3 regions of the Shewanella sp. 10B genome follow, and region 3 is predicted to be linked to each of the others. Evidence: predicted binding sites of a transcription regulator. Region 3 holds the regulator's gene; each other region holds the start of a gene.
The links. The regulator sigma-54, encoded in region 3, starts transcription at its own class of promoters, with help from an activator protein. The targets are predictions, from matches to a motif close to GTTGGCACGNNNNTNGNNT.
Positions count from the first base shown of each region.

Region 1: M0415_RS09640 (nitric-oxide reductase large subunit) is a predicted target of sigma-54. The motif match lies at 2,627-2,645, and genes of this name have one in related genera.
Region 2: M0415_RS11445 (TorF family putative porin) is a predicted target of sigma-54. The motif match lies at 2,822-2,840, and genes of this name have one in related genera.

Region 1 is NZ_JAMDJO010000002.1:494,736-498,974, reverse strand. Features, by position in the region: gene norR (nitric oxide reductase transcriptional regulator NorR) at 1-104, opposite strand, end outside; gene M0415_RS09640 (nitric-oxide reductase large subunit) at 297-2,582, opposite strand; gene M0415_RS09635 (potassium/proton antiporter) at 3,205-4,239, shown strand, end outside.
Region 2 is NZ_JAMDJO010000002.1:877,948-882,186, reverse strand. Features, by position in the region: gene M0415_RS11455 (putative bifunctional diguanylate cyclase/phosphodiesterase) at 1-902, shown strand, start outside; gene rimK (30S ribosomal protein S6--L-glutamate ligase) at 1,069-1,974, shown strand; gene M0415_RS11445 (TorF family putative porin) at 2,037-2,729, opposite strand; gene M0415_RS11440 (HU family DNA-binding protein) at 3,019-3,291, opposite strand; gene M0415_RS11435 (response regulator) at 3,438-4,235, opposite strand.
Region 3 is NZ_JAMDJO010000002.1:727,297-731,535, reverse strand. Features, by position in the region: gene rapZ (RNase adapter RapZ) at 1-381, opposite strand, end outside; gene ptsN (PTS IIA-like nitrogen regulatory protein PtsN) at 378-821, opposite strand; gene hpf (ribosome hibernation promoting factor) at 824-1,111, opposite strand; gene M0415_RS10800 (RNA polymerase factor sigma-54) at 1,140-2,615, opposite strand; gene lptB (LPS export ABC transporter ATP-binding protein) at 2,721-3,452, opposite strand; gene lptA (lipopolysaccharide transport periplasmic protein LptA) at 3,449-4,000, opposite strand; gene lptC (LPS export ABC transporter periplasmic protein LptC) at 3,987-4,239, opposite strand, start outside.

The sequences.
Region 1 (4,239 bases), 230 kb from region 3:
TTAGCTCTCACCGTATCGAGCAAGCGTGAGAAGCGGTCTCTGTGGGCTAAACCTGAGGTAATGTCCAGTGCGATACGGGTAAGGTCGGTTTGACTAAGGGCCATAAAAACTCCTGCAGCGAGGTTCCCCTGATTTATAGCATTGATTGTTATATTGACACAGGTTATTTAGACACTGCTAACCGTTATTGCGGTAAGGCTATAAAAGCGTGGTAAACGATAAACGGCACAGGCCATCAAACTAAGCAACCAAGGTGCCTAAACGACACCTTGGTCAGAACGGATTTATCGCTGTGGTTAGTGATTTGTTTGTAAGACTTCCTGTTGCACTTTGGCTGGTTTATTCTGGGCTTTTCTAATCAAATCGAGCAAGAAGGCGCCCATTAAGAGACCGCCGATACTGAAGATGACATCCCCAAACATACGCATCCAAACCAGCTTTTCAACCAGCGGACTATGGATCACTTCTGGCGAGCGGGCGAACCAATATCCATGGTCGATGACGGCAAAAAACTGCGTAATCCCCACGGGTAATAACGACATGAACACCATAGCCGCTAGGCCAATGTTGAGGCTCCAGAAGGCGCCCTTAAGCATTTTGTCATTCCACTGCATATTGTCGGTGAGACCCCGCAGACAGAAGAGCATCAAGCCCATGCCCAGCATACCGTACACGCCCATAAAGGCGGCGTGACCGTGGGTGGCCGTGGTGTTTAATCCTTGAATGTAATAGAGCGAGATAGGTGGATTGATTAAAAAGCCCAGCATACCTGCACCGACTAAGTTCCAAAACGCGGTCGCCACAAAGAACATAATCGCCCAATGATAACGTTGCATCCAGCCACTGGCTTTGCGCAGACGGTAGGTTTCCATCGCTTCAAAACCAATTATGGCGAGGGGAACGACTTCTAAGGCGGAGAAGATGGCGCCCCAGGCGATCACTGAGGTCGGGGTGCCAGTAAAGTAGAGGTGGTGTAGGGTGCCAATCAAACCACCGGTTAGGAAGATCACTGTCGTGAATAACACCGCACCGTTGGCACTGCGACCGCGGATTAAACCTAAACGTACTAACATTAAGGCGATAACGGCGGTGGCAAAGGTTTCGAAGAAGCCCTCAACCCACAGGTGTACAACCCACCAACGCCAGTATTCTGCAATTGCTAAATTGGCGTGTTTACCCATAAAGAGGCCGGCGCCATAGAACAAGCCAATCGCCACGCAGGAGGCATAGAGTACCCAAATTACAGGGCGCATCTCGCCTTGCACTTTAAGGGCGGGTTTAATGGCGGCGGTGACTAGGGCCAGCCAAATCAATAATCCGACGAGGAGTAAGATTTGCCATACTCGGCCAAGATCTATGTACTCATATCCTTGGTGTCCAAAGAGGAAGTTCATGTCGAGGTCAAAATACTGCTGCACCCCAATCCATTCGCCCGCCATTGAGCCAAGCACCACGACGACTAAGGCTACCCAGAGTACGTTAACGCCGAGACGCTGATATTTAGGCTCATAACCCGATAAGGCGGGAGCAATATACAGCCCAGTGCCTAACCAGGCCGTGGCTATCCAAAATACCGCTAACTGGGTGTGCCAGGTACGAGTCACTGAGTAGGGGAGTATTTCCGAAATCGGTAAACCGTAAAACTCTTGGCCTTCAACCGCATAGTGGGCCGTGATCCCGCCGAGTAAAATTTGCAGTAAAAACAGACCAATTGCCGTGATGAAGTATTTGCCGACGGCTTTTTGTGAGGCGGTGGGTTTAGTGAAAAACAGCGGATCTTGCTCCGAAGGCTTGGGCAGACTTTCATGCTTGCCGCTCGCATGGTGCCAGATCAATCCGCCAATCCCCGCAATTAAGGTCACAATACTGAGTATTGACCAGACGATATTATCCGAGGTCGGTGTATTGCCTAATTGGGGATCGAAGGGCCAGTTATTGGTGTAGGTATAGGGGGCATCGGGGCGTTCAGTGATTGCCGCCCAGGCTCCCCAAAAGAGGAACGCATTGAGTTGTTCGCGGCGGGTAAGATCGGGCACAGTGCCTTCTTTCATGGCGTATTGTTCACGAAGCTTGCTAAGCTCCGGATCGCTCCCAAACAGGGATAAATAATGCTGCTCGACCTTATTTATCGCCTCGATACGAGTGTCGGACAAGCGAATAAGCACAGTGCCATCGGCCTGTGGCTCGACGCTGTTATGGCGTAAATCTTCCCTTAAGGCTTGTTCAAGGCCAGCTTTTTGTTGGGCGCTTAATTGGGCAAACGGTGTTTGATATTGCTGCTCTGCGCGAATATCGAGCCAAGCTTCGGCTTCTCTGTGTAACCAGTCGGCGGTCCAATCCGGGGCAACATAAGAGCCATGTCCCCAAACCGACCCCAGTTGATGGCCGCCCATGGAGCGCCAGACCAATTGGCCTTGTTCGATATCATTTTCGCTAAACACAACCTGACCATTTACATCGGTAAATGCAGTGGGGATCGGCGGTTTTTCCCGATAAATTTCACTGCCGATGCTCAGCAACACAGTGAATGAAGCAATCAGCACAACTAACAGTGCGATAGCGGTGAGTTTTTGTTTGCTCATAAGTCTCCTTGATGCAACGTCATTTTGATACGTTTCACCTGCTATTGCGTAATACGTGCCAAACCTTTTTGTTGTTGAAAATAAAGAAGAATATAAATTTTGCTCTATGCTTGATTGTCTTTTTGATACTGAATATTGATTGTTGATATGACAGTGATTGTCTTTATGACAGCTTTAGAGGCTTGTATGTCGATAACACAATGGAAAAGGTGATTTTATCTATGCTTTCAAGTTATTGCAGAGTTTAACTGGACTTAAGCCGACTTTTAGCGAATACAGCATATTTTTATATAGTTATCCTCGCGATTTTGGCGGTATACAGTGAGTTTATATGGAATGCTATTTTTAAATATATTGATAAATAAAGATTTTATCTTGTTTATGAGCTTGGGTTCATGTTCGATAGGCGTTTGTGGTTGTACTGGTTTTTATGTAAAAGTTAGTCAAAATGGCCTTTTACTGAGGATTTGGATGTAGATGTTTGAAATTTAATATTTAAAACTCCATTAATTTGCATTTTTTATGCTAGTATAGAAACACAAAAATTTTCAATTGAGTCATTTTTAATCTAGGTGATTTCTTTATCGTTTAACTAAACACTCTTGTATTTAAGGAGGCATGTGTGGATGCAGATTCCATCAATAGTTTTTTTCTGATCGGTGCCTTGCTTGCCGCTGTGAGTGTTTTGTTAAGTCCCGTGTCTTCGCGCTTGGGTATCCCTATCTTATTAATTTTCCTCGCTGTAGGGATTTTAGCCGGGGAGGATGGTCCCGGCGGTATTCTGTTTGACGACTACTCAACCGCTTATCTTGTCAGTAACTTAGCCTTAGCCATTATCTTGCTCGATGGCGGTATGCGCACGCGGGTTGCAAGCTTTAGGGTGGCGTTGTGGCCGGCATTGTCGCTGGCGACCTTTGGGGTTGCTATTACCACCAGTATCACGGGCGTGATGGCCGCATGGTTATTTGACTTACACTGGTTGCAAGGCTTGCTGGTGGGGGCAATTGTCGGTTCCACCGATGCGGCGGCGGTATTCTCACTATTAAAGGGACGTAGCCTTAACGAGCGTGTTGGCGCGACGCTGGAAATCGAATCGGGCAGTAACGACCCAATGGCGGTGTTTTTAACCGTGACCCTGATTGCCATCCTCGCTAATGTGGACGCCGAGTTATCCGTAAGCTTTATGCTGATAAGCTTTATCAAGCAGTTTGGCTTGGGGATTTTCCTCGGTCTTGGCGGCGGTTGGCTGCTGTGGAAGTTGGTGAATTTAAGCAAGCTTGCCGAAGGCTTGTATTCGATTTTAGTGCTCAGTGGCGGCCTGATGATTTATGCCGCCTCGAACAAACTTGGCGGCAGCGGCATTCTGTCGATTTATCTCGTCGGTCTCTTCCTCGGCAACAAGCCTACCCGTGGTCGTCATTCAATCCTAAACGTATTGGATGGCATGACTTGGGTCAGCCAAATCGGTATGTTCCTCGTATTAGGGCTGCTGCTCACACCGTCTGATTTGTTGGATATTTGGCTACCGGGCTTAGCGTTAGCCTTTGGAATGATCCTGTTTGCCAGACCGTTAGCCGTATGGCTCAGCTTGCTGCCCTTTAAGAGCTTTAGCAGCCGTGACCGCTGGTTTATTTCTTGGGTCGGACTGCGTGGCGCC
Region 2 (4,239 bases), 150 kb from region 3:
CCTCCGATAGCTCTGAGTTGATGAAATGCGCCGATATTGCCATGTATCGCGCCAAAAAAATGGGGCGCAACCAAATTCAGTTTTATTCTGAGGCCTTAGATAAAGAAGTCCGTTACCGTAATCATATCGAGTCCAGCTTGCGCATGGCGCTAAAGCAGAATGAATTCAAGGTTTATTATCAGGCACAAGTAGATTCTCAAACCCATCAAATGATAGGGATGGAGGCGTTAATCCGTTGGCTGCATCCGCAAGATGGTTTGATTGCACCGGATCAATTCCTATCTATTGCAGAGGAAATTGGTCTGATGGAAGAAATCGGTGACTGGGTGCTTATCGAAGCCTGTCGTCAAGCGCAGGAATGGCTCACGCAGCTAACCCCCGTTGGACATAGCTTTACCACTGCGGTGAATCTGTCGGCGTCGCAAATTGGACACATTGATCTATATGAAAAAATTGTCCATGCCCTCGAGGTGACCGGATTAGATGCGAAAGCGCTAGAGCTTGAGATTACCGAAAACAGCTTAATTGAAGAACCCCATGAACATGCCAAGGTGCTCGATAGAATTGCGCAACTTGGAGTGCGATTCGCACTCGATGACTTCGGTACAGGCTTTTCATCCCTAGAACATATAAAACTCTTTCCAATCAGTGTATTAAAAATTGATAAGAGCTTTATTGCCTCCTACGATAAGGATGACAAAGATACGCGGTTACTCGCGGCATTACTCAATTTCGCCTATGGTTTTAACGTGACATCGGTTGCCGAAGGCATTGAAACGGCTGAACAAGCCGAGTTTTGCACCGCACGAAATTGCAATGTGCTCCAAGGGTATTTATTTTCGCGGCCCTTAGAAGCGAGCGAATTTGAGGCCAAGTACATTACTCCACTACTTACAAAATAATGACCCTAAATTGTGAAGATTATCTTACGTTTGGCTAAGGCTGAGGTTTTCGTCTGGTGAGGAATATTTTCTTGCTTTACACTCAGCAATAGACAAATATCAGCGCCCCTTTCTGATGCAGTGTGCACAGAGCTTCAATCACAGTGTTTAATTTGGTCATTTGGCAATGAAAATAGGTATCTTATCCCAGTTCCCTGAGTTGTATTCCACCCGACGCCTAGTGGCGGCCTGCGAGAGCCGTGGTCATGAGGCTGTGGTTATTAATACCTTGAATTGCTACATGAATATCAACTCCATCAAGCCGAGCATTCATTACCAAGGCCAAGAATTAACGGGGTTCGATGCCATTATCCCGCGCATTCACGCCAGCGTGACCTTTTATGGCTGCGCGGTAGTGCGCCAGTTCGAAATGATGGGGGTATTTGCCGCCAATGACTCTATTTCAATCGCGCGTTCACGGGACAAGTTACGCGCGCTGCAATTGCTTTCTCGCAAAGGTATTGGCATGCCTATTACTGGATTTGCCAATAAACCCAATGATATTCCCGATTTGATTAACATGGTGGGCGGCGCGCCCTTAGTGATTAAGTTGCTGGAAGGCACACAAGGGATTGGCGTGGTGTTGGCCGAGACCAAAACCGCCGCCGAGAGCGTGATCGAAGCCTTTTTAGGGCTGAAAGCCAATATTATGGTGCAGGAATATATTAAGGAGTCCAACGGCAGCGATATTCGCTGTTTTGTGGTCGGCGATAAAGTGGTGGCTTCGATGAAGCGCCAAGGGCCTGAGGGAGATTTTCGCTCTAACCTGCACTTAGGTGGCTGTGGTGAGAAAGTGAAAATCACCCCTGCGGAGCGCAAGATGGCGGTCGCTGCAGTGAAAGCCATGGGCTTAGTGGTGGCAGGGGTCGATATTTTACGTTCGAATCGCGGTCCCTTGATCCTTGAGGTGAACTCGGCGCCCGGTATTGAAGGGATTGAACAGACCACGGGGATCTCGGTCACTGAACCCATCGTAGAGTACATTGAGAAGATGGTATCGGCACGTAAATCGAATCGTGCCGTGATTGCCTAATAAAAAACGCCGCGATTATTGCGGCGTTTTTGTTTTACTAGCGCTTAATTTAGTGCTTAATCTTATAAATCAAAGCCGTAGGAATAGCCTAAAACTACCTTGGCATCATCACCCTGCAGATCTGTATCTGACACCATAAATGACACGGTTCCCATGCTGGTATCGGCACTCAGAGTAACGTTGTAATCTGCGTAGTTATCTTCGCCAAACCAAGATTCAACCACATCGCCACTGGAGTAGCCGTAGTGCAAAGACAGGCTGAGTTTATCCGTCAGCGGGAAAGATGCTGTGGCCGCAAGGTAACTCATATCCTTGTTATCTAATGGCTCGGCTGCGACATCATCACCCGCATTGATCACCTGTGAGTAACTGAGTTCAAACCATTTCCAGGTGATAGCGCCGTGCAGTTCACCAAAATCGATGCTGCCTTCGGCATCGGGATAAGCGTAGTAGAGGTAACCAATATCGTAGCTGAGGTCTTCGGTGATGTTGCCGCCGTAGCCTGCGTAGAGATCCAACTCATAGCTGGTATCGTCGCCAAAGTCGACATTGGATGCCCAAGTGCCGGCATAGAATCCGGAGTCATGGCTGTAGTCTATGCCTCCTTGGATAGCGACCGCATCATTGGTTTGAGTGACCCCGCGCCATAGATAGTTAGACGTGCCGCCAATATTGCCGGACACCGCCGCCAAGGCGTTGGTGGTTAGTAACAATCCCGTCGATAATGCCAAAACGCTGTACAGTGATTTTCTCATTCTCATCCCCTCGATTGACTTATTTATCGATTCACTCATGTCACCACCGAGCGGGTGACATTGGTGCATCATGGTTTTTTCTGATAAGGGAATTGCTAATCACATGCCATTATTTGAACATCATTAAAAACAAATGGTTACAAAAGCGTTGTTAATAAAATGTTTTAAAATGATCAAAAATGGAGCGGTGTGCGCACTGTATTTGTGCAAAAAATCATCTTTCATGCTTTTCGCAGGGCAAAAAAAACGCCCCACAAAGGAGGCGTTTTATAGAATGATGTCGAGCGAATTAGTTCACACTATCACGCAAGGTTTTACCCGCTTTAAACTTAGGCACAGTGGCTTCAGCGATCTGGATTTCTTTACCTGTCTGTGGGTTACGGCCAGTACGAGCTGCGCGAGTCGTGGTTTCAAAAGAGCCAAATCCAACGATAGAGATCTTGTCACCGTTTTTCATTGATTCAGTAATAGCTGCTTCGAAAGATTTCAATGCACGTGCTGCTTCAGCTTTAGTGATATCGGCATTTTCTGCAATCTTGGCAATAAGTTCAGTTTTGTTCATCTTTATTGTCTCTTCTTTCCGTAGATTTATTAAGTCAGCGTGCCTAACATGCCACAAGGTTTAGCCGTTGGAAAGCCCTTTGCTGCGGGCTTGTGTCCTATAAGTAACAAAAATGCAGAATATTTGCCCCGTTCGTGACTTAGGTTTTATTCTTCGAGCAGCTGATATAGGAGCTGCTTCACCAATTTGGGTTCGAAGGGTTTATCACACAGTGCATTGACGCCCGCCTGCGAGACGTTGCTCAAGTGAGCATCATTTGCCTCGGAAGACACCATGAGGATAGGCACATGGGATTGCTGGCTTTCATTACGGATAAATTGGGTGAGTGCCAGACCATCGACACTGGGCATATTGTAATCGGTAATGATCAGGTCAAACATATTATTACGCATTAACTCAATGGCTTGAGCGCCGTCTTCCGCTTCGGTGATCTGCTTGATCCCAAGGTTGCCAATGGTACGTTTAATCACATTGCGGGCCATGCGGCTGTCATCAACCACGAGCACACGCACGTCATGCACATCGAAGTGGCTGAGGTCGAGCTCATCATGGCTGAGTAAATCGATAGTTGCATTCAACGCCTTGCCTAAGTGTTCGGCATTAAAGGGCTTTGGCAGAATCGCGACCACGCCAGACTGACGGAAAATCTCCAATTGCTCGCGGCGGCATTCGCTCGAAACCAACATAAATTGAATGTCTTTGTATTCACTGTTGGTGCGCAGGTAGCTTAAAAACTCGGTCGCGGTGCCATCTTCAAAATACATGGCGCTGGCGATGAGATCCGGTTTGTGACGGGCTATCAGTTCTTTCGCTTGAGCCAAATCAGCCGCATTTTGAATGCTGATAATGCCTTCTTGCTGTAAGCGCTTGATGATAATCCGGCGCTGGGTTTCCGATGGCTCAACAATGAGAATCGAGAGTTCGCTGGGCGATAAATGAGTCATAGTG
Region 3 (4,239 bases):
TGACAGGGGCTCGAGCAACTTGCCTTCAAGCTTAATGGCTTCTTGCAGTGATACTCGGCTCTTAGATAAGGGATGTAAGCGCCGCGTCTCGCTGTAGCGCTTTAACAGTACTTTATCGCTGGAGTTTAAGAAGAAGCTGGTAAGTTCAGTGCCCTCTGGCAGGCTGGCGAGCTGTTTGACGAGTACCTTGTCTTGCTCCGGCAGGTTACGCACGTCAACACTGATGGCGACGAGATCGTTACTGCCCTTGAGCTGTTCGAGTAAGCTGCCAATCAGCGGCAAAGGAAGATTATCGACACAATAGTAGCCGAGATCTTCAAGCACTCTTAGTGCGACCGATTTGCCTGAGCCTGAGCGCCCTGACACTATGACCAGTTTCATCCAGTGATTACCTGATAGAGTTCCGTTTCATCATGCGTCTTGCGCAATTGCTTCAATATTTGCTTGTCGCTGAGCTTTTCAGCCATGCAGGACAAAGTGCTTAAGTGCTGTTGACATTGGTCAGCAGGCACTAGCAGCGCAAATAAAATGTCGACAGGTTGTTTATCGATAGCATCAAAGGCTATCGGCTCCTCACATTTCACCAATATGGCTATGGGTTGTGTTATATCGGTTAATCGACCATGTGGAATGGCGATGCCGTTACCTATACCTGTGCTCCCCATCTTTTCGCGCGCCACTAGGCTTTCGAAGATCTCTTGAGATGAGAGGGTGGGGTACTGGGCAGCGGCTAAGTCGCTGATAAGTTCCAGTACCTTTTTCTTACTGCCCGGAGTGGCGCAGGTCGTGCATTCCGGCCGCAGTATGGTACGAAGTTCCATTGCTAGTGTTTTGTTAACTTCTCTTTGTGTTTAATAACCTGACGATCAAGCTTGTCGATCAGGACGTCTATGGCAGCATACATATCTGCATGCTCTGAAGTCGCGAAGACTTCACCACCGGTGAGGTTGATTCTCGCTTCGGCAATTTGTTGCATTTTCTCAACATTGAGCACAACGTGCACATTATTGATCTGTTCGAAATGACGTTCAAGTTTTGAAAACTTTTCCTCAACATAAGCCCGTAACGATTCAGTAATCTCGATATGGTGTCCACTCAGGTTTATTTGCATATAAACGTCCTCCGATTTCCACTTTAGGCTATAAACTTTTACGCTGATTGGAAGGGGGAATAAGCATCGCCTCTCGGTACTTCGCAATGGTTCTGCGCGCAACGTTAATTCCCTGTTCTGCCAGAAGTTGCGCCATCTTGCTGTCGCTTAATGGTTTTTTCTGGTTTTCCGCTGCAACCAGTTTCTTAATGAAGGCTCTGATTGCCGTGGATGAGCACTCACCGCCATCATCAGTCCCGACGTGGCTTGAGAAGAAATATTTTAGTTCAAAAAGTCCCTTTGGGGTATGCATGTATTTTTGTGTGGTCACCCGTGAAATGGTGGACTCATGCATCTCTACCGCCTCGGCGATATCGTTTAGGACCATAGGTTTCATGGCTTCTTCACCGTATTCGAAGAAACCCTGTTGATATTGCACTATGCAGTTTGCCACCTTGAGCAGTGTTTCGTTACGGCTTTCAAGGCTTTTGATAAACCACTTGGCTTCTTGCAGATGCCCGCGGATAAATTGGCTATCGGCTTGGCTTTTGGTGCTGCGCGCCATGGCTGCATATTGCTGATTAACATTGATTTTTGGCATGCAGTCTGGATTTAACTCGACCACCCAGCGACCATTTTTCTTCGACACCGACACATCGGGGATGACATATTCTTCATCGACAGGGGTGATGAGCAAACCGGGGCGAGGGTTTAAGGTTTGGATGAGGGCAATGCTCTCGCGCAGATCATCTTCCTTAAGCTTGGTTTTACGCATCAACAACCTAAAGTCGCGGGCAGCGATCAGATCTAAATGATCTTTGATCAACATACGGGCGTTTTCGAGGTGTGGGGTATCCGGCGAAAAATGGGAGAGTTGGATAAGCAGACATTCGCTTAAATCCCTTGCGGCGACACCGACGGGATCGAAGTGTTGAATGCGCTTGAGTACGGCTTCGACTTCATCCAGCTCGATCTCAGGATTGCCCATGGCCTCGAGGATATCTTCAGTACTTTGAGTCAGATAACCTTGATCGTCGATGGCATCAATAATCGCGGTGGCAATAGCTAAATCGGTTTCAGAGAAGGGCGTGAGGTTTTTCTGCCATTCTAAATGTTCGTACAGGCCTTCACTGGTTTCCCCTTGGAAGGGCATGTCATCTTCACGGCTGGCGCCAGAACCTGAGTTTGGCGATGCGGTAAAGACTTCATCCCAAGTGGTGTCCATGGGTAGTTCTTCGGGCAGGGATTCTTTGGTCAACGACTCGGCAATGTCCACGGTGGAATTGTCTTGTTCCTGTGGCTGGGCTGTCGTTTCGCTAAAGTCGGTATCGGCGATATCTTGCTTACGTTCGGTAGGCGCGTCGAATTGCTCCTCTTCCAGCTCGAGAAGGGGATTAGAGTCTAAGGCTTGCTGGATCTCTTGCTGCAGTTCTAATGACGACAATTGCAACAGACGAATGGCCTGTTGAAGTTGTGGCGTCATGGTTAACTGTTGACCCAGTTTGAGCTGGAGTGACGCTTTCATGTTACCGCTGATCCCTACGTTATTATTTTGAATTTAGGCCGCTTGTTATCATATTGATGGCGCAGATAAGCCAAAATTCAAGGCTAATTGGCTCTGTTTAAGTAACTATAGCCTGAATTGTTCACCTAAGTACACAGCCCTAACTTGCTGATTGTCTAAGATCTCTGCGGGAGTTCCTTCGGCAATCAGGTTTCCGTGACTGACAATGTAGGCATGTTCACAGACGTCTAAAGTCTCGCGCACATTGTGGTCTGTGATCAATACCCCAAGGCCTCGGCTCTTGAGTTGTTCGATGATTTTCTTGATATCGATAACCGAAATCGGGTCGACACCGGCGAAGGGTTCATCGAGCAGAATAAACTTAGGATTGGCCGCTAAGGCGCGGGCAATTTCGACGCGGCGACGCTCACCGCCCGATAACGACATGCCTTGGCTATCGCGAATATGGGTGATATGGAACTCTTCGAGCAGATGTTCCAGCTCTTCTTCGCGTTGATCGCGATTGAGCTCTTTACGGGTTTGCAGTACCGCCATGATATTGTCGTGCACTGTCAGCTTGCGAAAGATACTGGCTTCCTGTGGCAGGTAACCAATGCCTTTGCGAGCGCGCAGGTGCATAGGATCGGCGGTTAAATCATCATCGTCGATAAAGATATGGCCTTTATCGCTTTTGACTAAGCCCACGACCATGTAAAAGGTGGTGGTTTTACCCGCACCGTTTGGGCCGAGTAGGCCGACGACTTGACCCGTTTTCACCGTCAGGCTGACATCTTTCACAACCTGACGACTCTTATAACTCTTAGCGAGATTCTGTGCTTTTAAGGTGATTTGGGTCATTTAGAATCCTGTTTTTTCACAGGTTTGTCCGCAGGCTGATTCTTGAGTTCTTCCTGATAGTTGTCAGGTTGAATAATGGTGATTACGCGATCATCACCGCTACCCGTGCTCTCAGCGATCAGTTTCTGCTGAATAATATCGTAACGGATGAGGTTACCCGTCACTTGGCTACCCGCTTGGTCTAGGGTCGCTGAGCCTGTTAAGGTCAGGGTGCGGGTCGCCATTTCATAGCGAATTTCTTTGGCGCTCGCCGACGCTGGGCGTCCATCGTCGAGAATTTGGCTGTAGGTCGCAGGGTTGCCCGTTGCCACTAAAATCTTGCTGTTTTCCCCTTCGGCAGAAAATGCACGTAGTTGATCCGCATGGATTTTAATCGAGCCTTGAGTGACTTCAACCGGACCGAAGAAAATGATCTGGTTATTTTTAATGTCCGCAGTTTGGCTGACGGCTTTAATTTTCACTTCTTGCTGTAAGTCACCGACCTTGGCGAAGGCACTCATGCTGGTGATTAGCATTAGGCCGGCAAGTAATATGTTATTTTGCTTCATAGGTTCCTACTACCTGACTGGTCAATTGCACTTCCTGCGCGTTAAGGTCGGCATAAAGGCCTTGCCCTTGAATATTAAAATCTTTCCCTGTGACGTAAATGATGCGGTCAGAGGTCATTATCATAGTGTTGAGATCGAGTTCTAAAAAACTGGTGGACAATGTCTGTATGGGTTCACCAGGGCTGATGGCATCGATAATAACATTATTTTCTAATACAACCTTGCCGGTATCTTTATTG